DNA from 3 places in the Pseudomonas sp. DNDY-54 genome. Region 3 is predicted to be linked to each of the others. Evidence: predicted binding sites of a transcription regulator. Region 3 holds the regulator's gene; each other region holds the start of a gene.
The links. Region 3 encodes FliA, which starts transcription of late flagellar genes. Its sites were predicted from a motif close to CTAAAGTTTNNNNNNNNNNNGCCGNTAA; they were not measured.
Positions count from the first base shown of each region.

Region 1 (3,086 bases), 1.0 Mb from region 3:
ACTTCCTGGGTTTCCTCTTCCAGTTGCTCCATGGCCTGCACGGCGCTCATCACGCTGTTGCCCAAGTCAGTGATGCCTTTCGACAAGCTGCTCACATGCTCCCGCGCGGTAGTGGCCTGGCGAGCCGCGGAGTTGGCTTCTTCGGAGGCCTGCTGCGAGCGCTGGGCCACTTCCTGAATGCTGCCGGTCATGGTGAGGATGTCGCGGGTAATCGAGTCGGTGTGGTGCTGCTGCGACTTGGCGTTTTCTTCCGAGCCCTGGGTCAGGTTGTAGAGTTCTTTCGATACCTGGCCGAGCGGGCTCGCCGCTTCGATGATCTGGCGAATGGTGCGTTGCAACTTGTCGAGGAAACCGTTGAACAGCTCGATCATGGCGCCGATTTCGTCGTTCGATTTCACATTCACGCGTTGGGTGAGGTCGCCATCCCCACGGGCGATCGATTGCAGCGATGCGATCACGCCACGCACGTTGATCATGACGCTGCGAATCACCAGCCAGGCACCGAGGCCTACCACGACGACGAGCACCAGGCTGAGGATGATGCCCAGGCGCGTGGTGGTTTCGTTGGCTTCGCGGGTTTCCGCGAGGGTTTGCTGGAAGTCGGCGTAGGCACCGGCACGGAAGTCGCTGGCCAGTTTCTGCGCCTGAGCCAGATCACTGGCCATGCGATCCAGGCTCGGTCGCAGGTCATCAAACGAAGCGCTGCCATCGATCAGCTTTGCAGACGCGCCGAGGGCATTGTCGGCGTAGCCCTTCACCGCATTGCGCCAGCTATCGAGCGCCTGTCGGCGTTGAGGTTGGCCACTGAGAAGCGTCGCCAGCGCCTGCTGTTGCGCATCTATCTCGCTCAGCACGTCGCGCGCTTCGCCGAGAATGCCCGCTTCGCCCGCCGCAACAGCGTTGTTCAGCAGCCCTGGAATGCGTGAAAACTGAAAGATCACCGCATCGGCCTTTTCCAGTGTCGGGTAGCTCTGGCTTTCAAGCATTTGCAGCCGAGAATCGGTCGCCGACAGCTGCAGCGAGGTATAGCCGACATAGAGGATCAGCCCGAGCAGTGCGACGGCGGGCACCAACGAAAGCTTGGCGGTCAACGAGAGATTCTTGAACATGCAGCGACTCCACGGCGGGCGGCGAATACTACGGGATGACACATGGTGGCGACATGCCATCTATCGGAAAACAGTGTGACTCGATTTGTTATCACGGTCACGGTATCGGTTGTCGCATGCCGAACTTGAGCGCCGTTGAGCGGATTCGGACGATAAAAAAACCGCCCCGTAGGGCGGTTCGTTTGCAGCCAGGCTGAGCGTTACAGGTCGTTCTTGGCCTTGAACTCGCGGCGACGACGGTGCAGGACCGGCTCGGTGTAGCCGTTGGGCTGCTTGGTGCCTTCGAGGACCAGCTCCAGGGCGGCCTGGAAGGCCACGCTGTTGTCGAGCTCCGGCGCCATCGGGCGGTACAGCGGGTCACCTTCGTTCTGACGGTCAACCACCGGCGCCATGCGCTTGAGGCTTTCGACGACCTGTTCCTGAGTCACTACGCCGTGACGCATCCAGTTGGCCACGTGCTGGCTGGAGATACGCAGCGTGGCGCGGTCTTCCATCAGCGCGACATCGTTGATGTCCGGCACTTTGGAGCAACCGACGCCCTGCTCGACCCAGCGGACCATGTAGCCGAGGATGCCTTGCGAGTTGTTGTCCAGCTCGTTGCGCTTTTCCTCGTCGCTCCAGTTGGTGTCCTTGGCCAGCGGGATGGTCAGGATGTCGTCCACCGAGGCCTTGGTGCGCTTGGCCAGTTCGGCCTGACGGGCGAACACGTCGACCTTGTGGTAGTGCATGGCGTGCAAGGTGGCGGCGGTCGGTGACGGAACCCAGGCGGTGTTGGCGCCGGCCATTGGGTGTCCGATCTTCTGCTCCAGCATTCCGGCCATCAGATCGGGCATGGCCCACATGCCTTTGCCGATCTGCGCCTTGCCCTGCAGGCCGCAGGCCAAGCCGACGTCGACGTTGTTGTCCTCGTAGGAGCTGATCCACTTTTCGGCCTTCATCGCGGCCTTGCGCACTACGGGGCCGGCTTCCATGGAGGTGTGGATCTCGTCGCCGGTGCGGTCGAGGAAGCCGGTGTTGATGAACACCACGCGCTCGCGCGCTTCCTTGATACAGGCCTTGAGGTTGATCGAGGTGCGGCGCTCTTCGTCCATGATGCCGACTTTCAGGGTGTTGCGCGGCAGCTTGAGCACGTCTTCGACGCGACCGAAGAGTTCGGTGGCGAAGGCCACTTCTTCCGGGCCGTGCATCTTCGGCTTGACGATGTAGACCGAGCCGGTGCGAGTGTTCTTGCGGCTGGTGTTGCCGTTGAGGTTGTGCATGGCGGCGAGGCTGGTGAACAGGCCGTCCATGATGCCTTCCGGCACTTCATTGCCTTCCTTGTCGAGGATGGCGTCGTTGGTCATCAGGTGACCGACGTTACGAATGAACAGCAGCGAGCGGCCGTGCAGGGTCAACTCGCCGTTGCCGTCGGCCTGGGTGTAGACGCGGTCCGGGTTCATCGCGCGGGTGATGCGCTTGCCGCCTTTCTCGAGTTCTTCGACCAGGTCGCCCTTCATCAGGCCAAGCCAGTTGCGGTAAACGATGGTCTTGTCGTCAGCGTCGACGGCCGCGATGGAGTCTTCGCAATCCATGATGGTGGTCAGTGCCGATTCCATCAGGATGTCTTTCACGCCCGCCGCATCGGTCTGGCCGATGGGGCTGGCCGGGTCGATCTGGATCTCGAAATGGATGCCGTTGTGCTTGAGCAGTACAGCGATCGGCGCGCTGGTGTCGCCCTGGAAGCCCAGGAACTGGTCGGGGTTCTGCAGGCCGGTGGTGCTGCCGTCTTTTAGTGAGACGACCAGCTTGCCCGCGTCGATGCGGTAGCCGGTGGCGTCGGCATGGGAGCCTGTCTGCAGCGGCGCGGCTTCGTCGAGGAAGGCGCGTGCATAGGCGATGACCTTGTTGCCGCGGACTTCGTTGTAGCCGGGGCCCTTGGTGGCGCCATCTTCTTCGGAGATCGCGTCGGTGCCATAGAGCGCGTCGTACAGCGAGCCC
Region 1 is NZ_CP082271.1:3,885,299-3,888,384, reverse strand. Features, by position in the region: gene K4O48_RS18030 (methyl-accepting chemotaxis protein) at 1-1,109, opposite strand, end outside; gene K4O48_RS18025 (malate synthase G) at 1,310-3,086, opposite strand, start outside.
Region 1: the regulator FliA is predicted to act here: its motif matches at 1,212-1,239, upstream of K4O48_RS18030 (methyl-accepting chemotaxis protein).

Region 2 (3,086 bases), 1.5 Mb from region 3:
AGTAAAAGGGTAGCCTTGGCTACCCTTTTTCTTTTTCTTTTTCCGTATTCCGATATCAACCTCTCACGTCGGCCCACAGGGTCACGATTGTTCAGGATCTGCCATGTCTCTCGATGTCGTCATTCTCGCTGCTGGCCAGGGCACGCGCATGCGTTCTGCTCTGCCCAAGGTACTTCACCCGGTCGCCGGACAGTCCATGCTGGGGCACGTCATCGATACCGCTCGAGGACTCAAGCCGAAAGCCATACACGTGGTGATTGGCCATGGTGCCGAGCAGGTTCGTGAACGGTTGGCTGCGGACGATCTGAATTTCGTTGTGCAGGCCGAGCAGTTGGGGACCGGACATGCCGTGGCCCAGGCGCTGCCGGCTCTCACGGCCGAGCGGGTGCTAATTCTTTACGGTGATGTGCCGCTGATCGGGGCCGCAACGCTCGAGCGCCTCCTGCAAAAAGTCGGTCCGCAACAGCTTGCGCTACTCACGGTGAAGCTGGCTGATCCAACCGGTTACGGTCGAATCGTCCGCGATGGGCAGGGTGCGGTTCAGGCGATTGTTGAGCACAAAGATGCCACGCCTGAGCAAAAGCTGATTGCCGAAGGTAATACGGGAATTCTTGCGGTGCCGGGCGAGCGTTTGGGCGATTGGTTGGGGCGGCTGTCCAATAGCAACGCGCAGGGCGAGTACTACCTGACTGATGTGATTGCCATGGCGGTCTGTGATGGCTTGGTCGTGTCGACCGAGCAACCGCTGGATGCCATGGAGGTGCAAGGTGCGAATGATCGCATTCAACTGGCTGAGCTTGAGCGCCATTTTCAGCAGCGGGCCGCACGCCGCTTGATGAGCCAAGGGGTGACGCTGCGTGATCCGGCGCGTTTCGATCTGCGTGGTGAGGTCACCGTTGGGCGTGACGTGCTAATCGATGTGAACGTGATTCTCGAAGGCAACGTCGTCATCGAGGACGGCGTTGAGATTGGGCCGAACTGCGTTATCCGAGACAGCACACTGCGCCGCGGGGCCGTGGTCAAGGCCAACAGCCATCTGGAAGGCGCCGAATTGGGCGAGGGTGCAGACTGCGGACCGTTCGCACGCCTGCGTCCCGGTGCGGTACTGGGCGCGAAGGCGCACGTCGGAAATTTCGTCGAGGTGAAAAACTCACACATGGGTGAGGGCGCCAAGGCTGGACATCTGGCTTATCTGGGCGATGCGGAAATCGGCGCGCGAACCAATATCGGCGCCGGCACCATCACCTGCAACTATGACGGCGCCAACAAGTTCCGCACGGTCATGGGCGAAGACGTCTTTATCGGCTCGAACAGTTCGCTGGTGGCCCCGGTGACGCTGGGTGATGGAGCGACAACAGGGGCGGGCTCAGTTATCACGGCTGATGTACCAGCCGGCACGCTAGCGCTAGGACGTGCTCGCCAGGCACTGATAAGTGGCTGGAAGCGACCAGAAAAATCCCGCAAGTAACGCCTACTGAAGCTCGCCCTGTGCTCGGGCGAGTCGTGTTCTTACCAGCGGTACTCAAGTGATCGGGGGTTTGGTCGATAGAAGGGCATAACCACACAGGACGCCAACATGCCCTCCCTGAACCGCCTGTCTATCCAGTGGAAGCTCACCCTGCTGGCAGGCTTATGCCTGCTGCTGATCGTCGGTTTGCTGGTCAGCGCATCGCTTTATCAGTCGCATCAGACTGTCGCGCTGGTCAACGCCTCGAGCAGCGCAATGCTCGAGGAGTCGGCACGCAATAACCTGCAAGCACGTGGATTGTCCCAGGCTCTGCGCATCGAGCGGCAATTCAACGACGCCTATCAGTATGGTCTGGGGTTTGCGAGGCAAGTGCTGTCGTTGCGCGAGCAGTCCATAGAACGGATGTCCAATGCGTTCGAACTCCGCGAAGACCTTCACCATCAAATTCAAACGGCGTTGCGGGCCAATCCGTCTCTCATCGGGCTCTACGTGGTGTTCGAGACGGATGCGCTGGATGACAAGGACGGCATGTTCATCGGTAACCCGGAGATGGGGGGAAATGACACCGGGCGTTTCTCGCTGTATTGGTCACAACGCACACCCGGCGAGCTCAGCGCTGAAACCATGGCCGAGTCGGAGATAGCGGATACCACGCCCGGTATCAGTGGCGCGCCCTATAACGCCTGGTACAGCTGCCCGCGCGACAGCGCGCGGGTCTGTCTTCTGGATCCCTATTTCGACGAGGTCGAGGGCAAGCCGCTGCTCATGACGAGTGTCGCGTTTCCGCTTATCGACAACGGCAAGGTCATCGGTGTCGTGGGCGTGGACATCAGTCTTGCCTCGCTTCAGCAACTGAGCGAACAGGCCCATCAGGAACTTTACCAAGGCGAAGGCCAGCTAAGCGTCATCAGCCCAGCGAAGCTTTTAGGTGGGCACAGTCGTGATGCCGGACTGCTGGGCAAGCCGCTCAGCGCCGCCTTTGGCGATGAAAGCGAGACCATCGCTCGCGCGGTAGATGCCGGCCGGCTCGCCATGCTTGAAGACGGCGACATGCTGAGAGTTTTACAGCCTGTACAGCCGATCCCTGAGCTGGCGCCCTGGGGTGTGCTGCTGGAAGTACCGCGCCAAGTGCTCCTAAGTCCGGCGTTGCGCCTCGAACAGACACTGCAACAGGAGAGCCGACAGGACAGCATCATTGCGCTGGCCATCGGGCTTGGCGCGGGTTTGGTGGGTCTTGTGCTGATGTGGCTGACCGCGCGTGGCGTCACCCGGCCAATCAAAGGGGTGGCGGCGATGCTTAAAGACATCGCGAGTGGAGAAGGCGATCTCACGCGCCGGTTGGAATACAGCCGTGATGATGAGCTCGGGGCGCTGGCGGGATGGTTCAACCGCTTCCTCGATAAGCTGCAGCCGACCATTGCAGATGTGAAGCGCTCGGTGCAGGACGCGCGCAGCAGTGCTGACCAGTCGGCTGCTATCGCCAGCCAGACCAGCGCCGGCATGCAGCAGCAATTCCGCGAGGTCGATCAGGTGGCGACCGCGTCGCAGGAAATGAGCGCTACTGCACAAGACGTCGCGCGCAACGCCGCGCAAGCCGCTGAAGCGGCACGGGACGCGG
Region 2 is NZ_CP082271.1:4,393,358-4,396,443, reverse strand. Features, by position in the region: gene glmU (bifunctional UDP-N-acetylglucosamine diphosphorylase/glucosamine-1-phosphate N-acetyltransferase GlmU) at 104-1,468, shown strand; gene K4O48_RS20320 (methyl-accepting chemotaxis protein) at 1,577-3,086, shown strand, end outside.
Region 2: the regulator FliA is predicted to act here: its motif matches at 1,522-1,549, upstream of K4O48_RS20320 (methyl-accepting chemotaxis protein).

Region 3 (3,086 bases):
CTAAAAGCCCAGGCTCGAAAGCAGATCATCGACATCGTCCTGCCCGGATACGACATCCTCACGTATATCGGCATGCATCTGCGGACCTTCACCATGGGAAGGCTCTTTTTCTTGTTTTTTCTTTTCCTGCTCGGCGCGCATGGCGTCGCGGTCATGCTGAATGCCGGCGACGCGATCAACTTGCCCCGCCATCAGAACAAGATTGAGCAGGTTGCTTTCGAGTTCGGTGATCAGGCGCGTGACGCGTTTGATGACTTGTCCGGTCAGGTCCTGAAAATCCTGAGCCAGCATGATCTCGCTTAGATTCTGAGAGAGCTGGCTGCCATCGTTCATGCTGCGCTGAAGAAACTGATCGATTCGCTTGACCAACTCACGGAACTGCTCAGCGTTCATTTCGCGGCGCATGAAGCGCTGCCAATCGGCGGTCAAGCTCTGCGCTTCGTAGCTGACGTAGTTCACCAACGGCGCTGATTCTTCCACCAGATCCATGGTGCGGTTGGCCGCTTTTTCGGTCATCTCCACGACGTAGGAAAGGCGATCGGTCGCATCGGTAATTGGCGATGGATCACCACCTGTCGCGCAGGTATCCATTTCAAGCTTGACGATGGCGTTGTGCAATTCGCGGGTGAGCTTGCCAACTTCGAGATAGAGCCCGTGATTACGCGCCTGATTGAGCTCGTTGAACATCTGCGTGGCTTCGTCGAAGCGGCCCTGTTGCAGACTTTCAATTAATTGGGGTGCATGAGCCTTCAGAGTTGCTTCGAACTCTGCCAGGCTTTGGTCTGCTTGCGTCATAGTGCCCTCGCGGCGTTACTGCTTCAGCCGTTGACGCGCTCGAAGATCTTTTCAATCTTCTCTTTGAGCACTTGAGCCGTGAATGGCTTGACGACGTAACCGTTTACCCCGGCCTGCGCGGCCTCGATGATCTGATCGCGCTTTGCTTCGGCGGTCACCATCAACACAGGCAGGTGCTTCAGACGTTCGTCGGCACGCACGGCGCGCAGCAAGTCGATACCGCTCATGCCAGGCATGTTCCAGTCTGTAACGAGGAAATCGAAGCTACCGCTTTTCAACATCGGCAAGGCAGTGGTGCCATCATCCGCTTCGGCGGTGTTGGTAAATCCCAGATCACGCAAAAGGTTCTTGATGATCCGTCTCATGGTCGAAAAGTCGTCGACGATGAGGATTTTCATGTTCTTGTCCAAGTACACCTCCGTAAATCACGAATCTCAGAACCTGCTCACGGTCTGTTGCGGGCTTCACGAATGAAGCGCGTAAGCGGTCTAATACTTTATTGCCGACCTGCCGTTAACGAGCGCGCCATTCACCCAGGCGAGCCCGCAGACGTGCCGCGCACTGACTGTGCAGCTGACTCACCCGCGATTCGCTCACACCTAGCACCTGGCCTATTTCCTTCAAATTCAACTCTTCGTCGTAATACAGCGAAAGCACCAGCTTTTCACGCTCAGGCAAGTTGCCAATGGCCTCGGCCAGCGCCTGTTGGAATCGCTCATCTTCGAGATCGCGAAACGGCTCCGGATGAGTGCTTGCCGCATCTTCCTCGAACTCGCCGTGCTCACCTTCCTGAAGCAGATCATCAAAACTGAACAAACGGCTACCCAAGGTGTCGCCCAGAATGCCGTAGTACTCATCGAGACTCAATTTAAGTTCGGCCGCAACGTCCTGATCTTTAGCGTCGCGACCGGTTCTGGCTTCAATTGCCCGAATCGCCTCACTGACCATCCGCGAATTGCGATGCACCGAACGCGGCGCCCAATCGCCCTTGCGCACCTCGTCAAGCATCGCGCCGCGGATGCGGATACCGGCATAGGTCTCGAAACTGGCGCCCTTGCCTGCGTCGTATTTTTTTGACGCTTCCAGCAAGCCGATCATCCCGGCCTGCATCAGATCATCGACCTGCACGCTCGCCGGCAAACGCGCCAGGAGGTGATAGGCGATGCGTTTGACTAACGGCGCGTATTGGTCGATGAGCTGATATTGCGAGTCTTTAGCGTGAGCTTTGCTGTAATACATACTGAACCCAGCCGCTTGTTATTCGTGAGGCTCTGCGGCGGGCCTGACGAGGCGCTCCACAAAGAATTCCAAATGACCACGTGGCGATGCGGGCAGCGGCCAGCTGTCCACCTTCTGCGCGATGGCCTTGAATGCCAATGAGCACTTGGCTCGCGGATAGGCTTCGTACACGGCGCGCTGCTTCTGTACCGCCTTGCGCACCGCTTCGTCGTAAGGAATCGCGCCGACATATTGCAACGCCACGTCGAGAAATCGCTCGGTGACTTTGGTCAGCTTGGCGAACAGGTTGCGGCCTTCCTGCGGCGCGTGTGCCATGTTTGCCAGGACCCGAAAACGGCTGATGCCATAGTCGCGGTTGAGCAACTTGATCAATGCGTAAGCATCGGTGATTGAGGTGGGCTCGTCAGTCACCACCAGCAGGACTTCCTGCGCCGCGCGCACGAAGCTCACTACGCCGTCGCCAATACCGGCGGCCGTGTCGATGATCAGCACATCGATGTCGTTGCCGATGTCGCTGAAGGCCTGAATCAGCCCCGAATGCTGCAGCGAAGAGAGCTGCACCATGCTCTGCGTACCGGATGCCGCGGGCACGACGCGAATACCGCCCGGTCCCTGAATCATCACGTCACGCAAATCGCATTCCCCGGCGATGACATCAGCCAGCGTGCGCTTGGTGGTCAACCCCAGCAGCACGTCCACGTTGGCCAAACCAAGGTCGGCATCAAGCAGCACCACCCGGCGACCGAGCTCAGCCAGGGCCAGCGACAGATTGACCGACACGTTGGTCTTGCCGACGCCACCTTTGCCGCCAGTCACCGCAATAACCTGTACGGGATGAATACCCATGTTCAAACGCCTATCTCTTTCTGGAGCCCTAGGGCCATCGATGCGTTCAGCCAGAACGCGTCTACTTGGTGTGCGTCACGGAGCAAAGCGTTCATCCGACCCTCCGTGAAGATGCGTTGTACAGACCCGAGAACATATCAGCCATGGTTTCCTCGCTGGGATCTTCCTGGGTCTGCAAGCTCACCGCTCGGCTCACCAGTTGATGG
Region 3 is NZ_CP082271.1:2,857,841-2,860,926, forward strand. Features, by position in the region: gene K4O48_RS13175 (protein phosphatase CheZ) at 1-795, opposite strand; gene K4O48_RS13180 (chemotaxis response regulator CheY) at 819-1,193, opposite strand; gene fliA (RNA polymerase sigma factor FliA) at 1,309-2,034, opposite strand; gene fleN (flagellar synthesis regulator FleN) at 2,053-2,880, opposite strand; gene flhF (flagellar biosynthesis protein FlhF) at 2,972-3,086, opposite strand, start outside.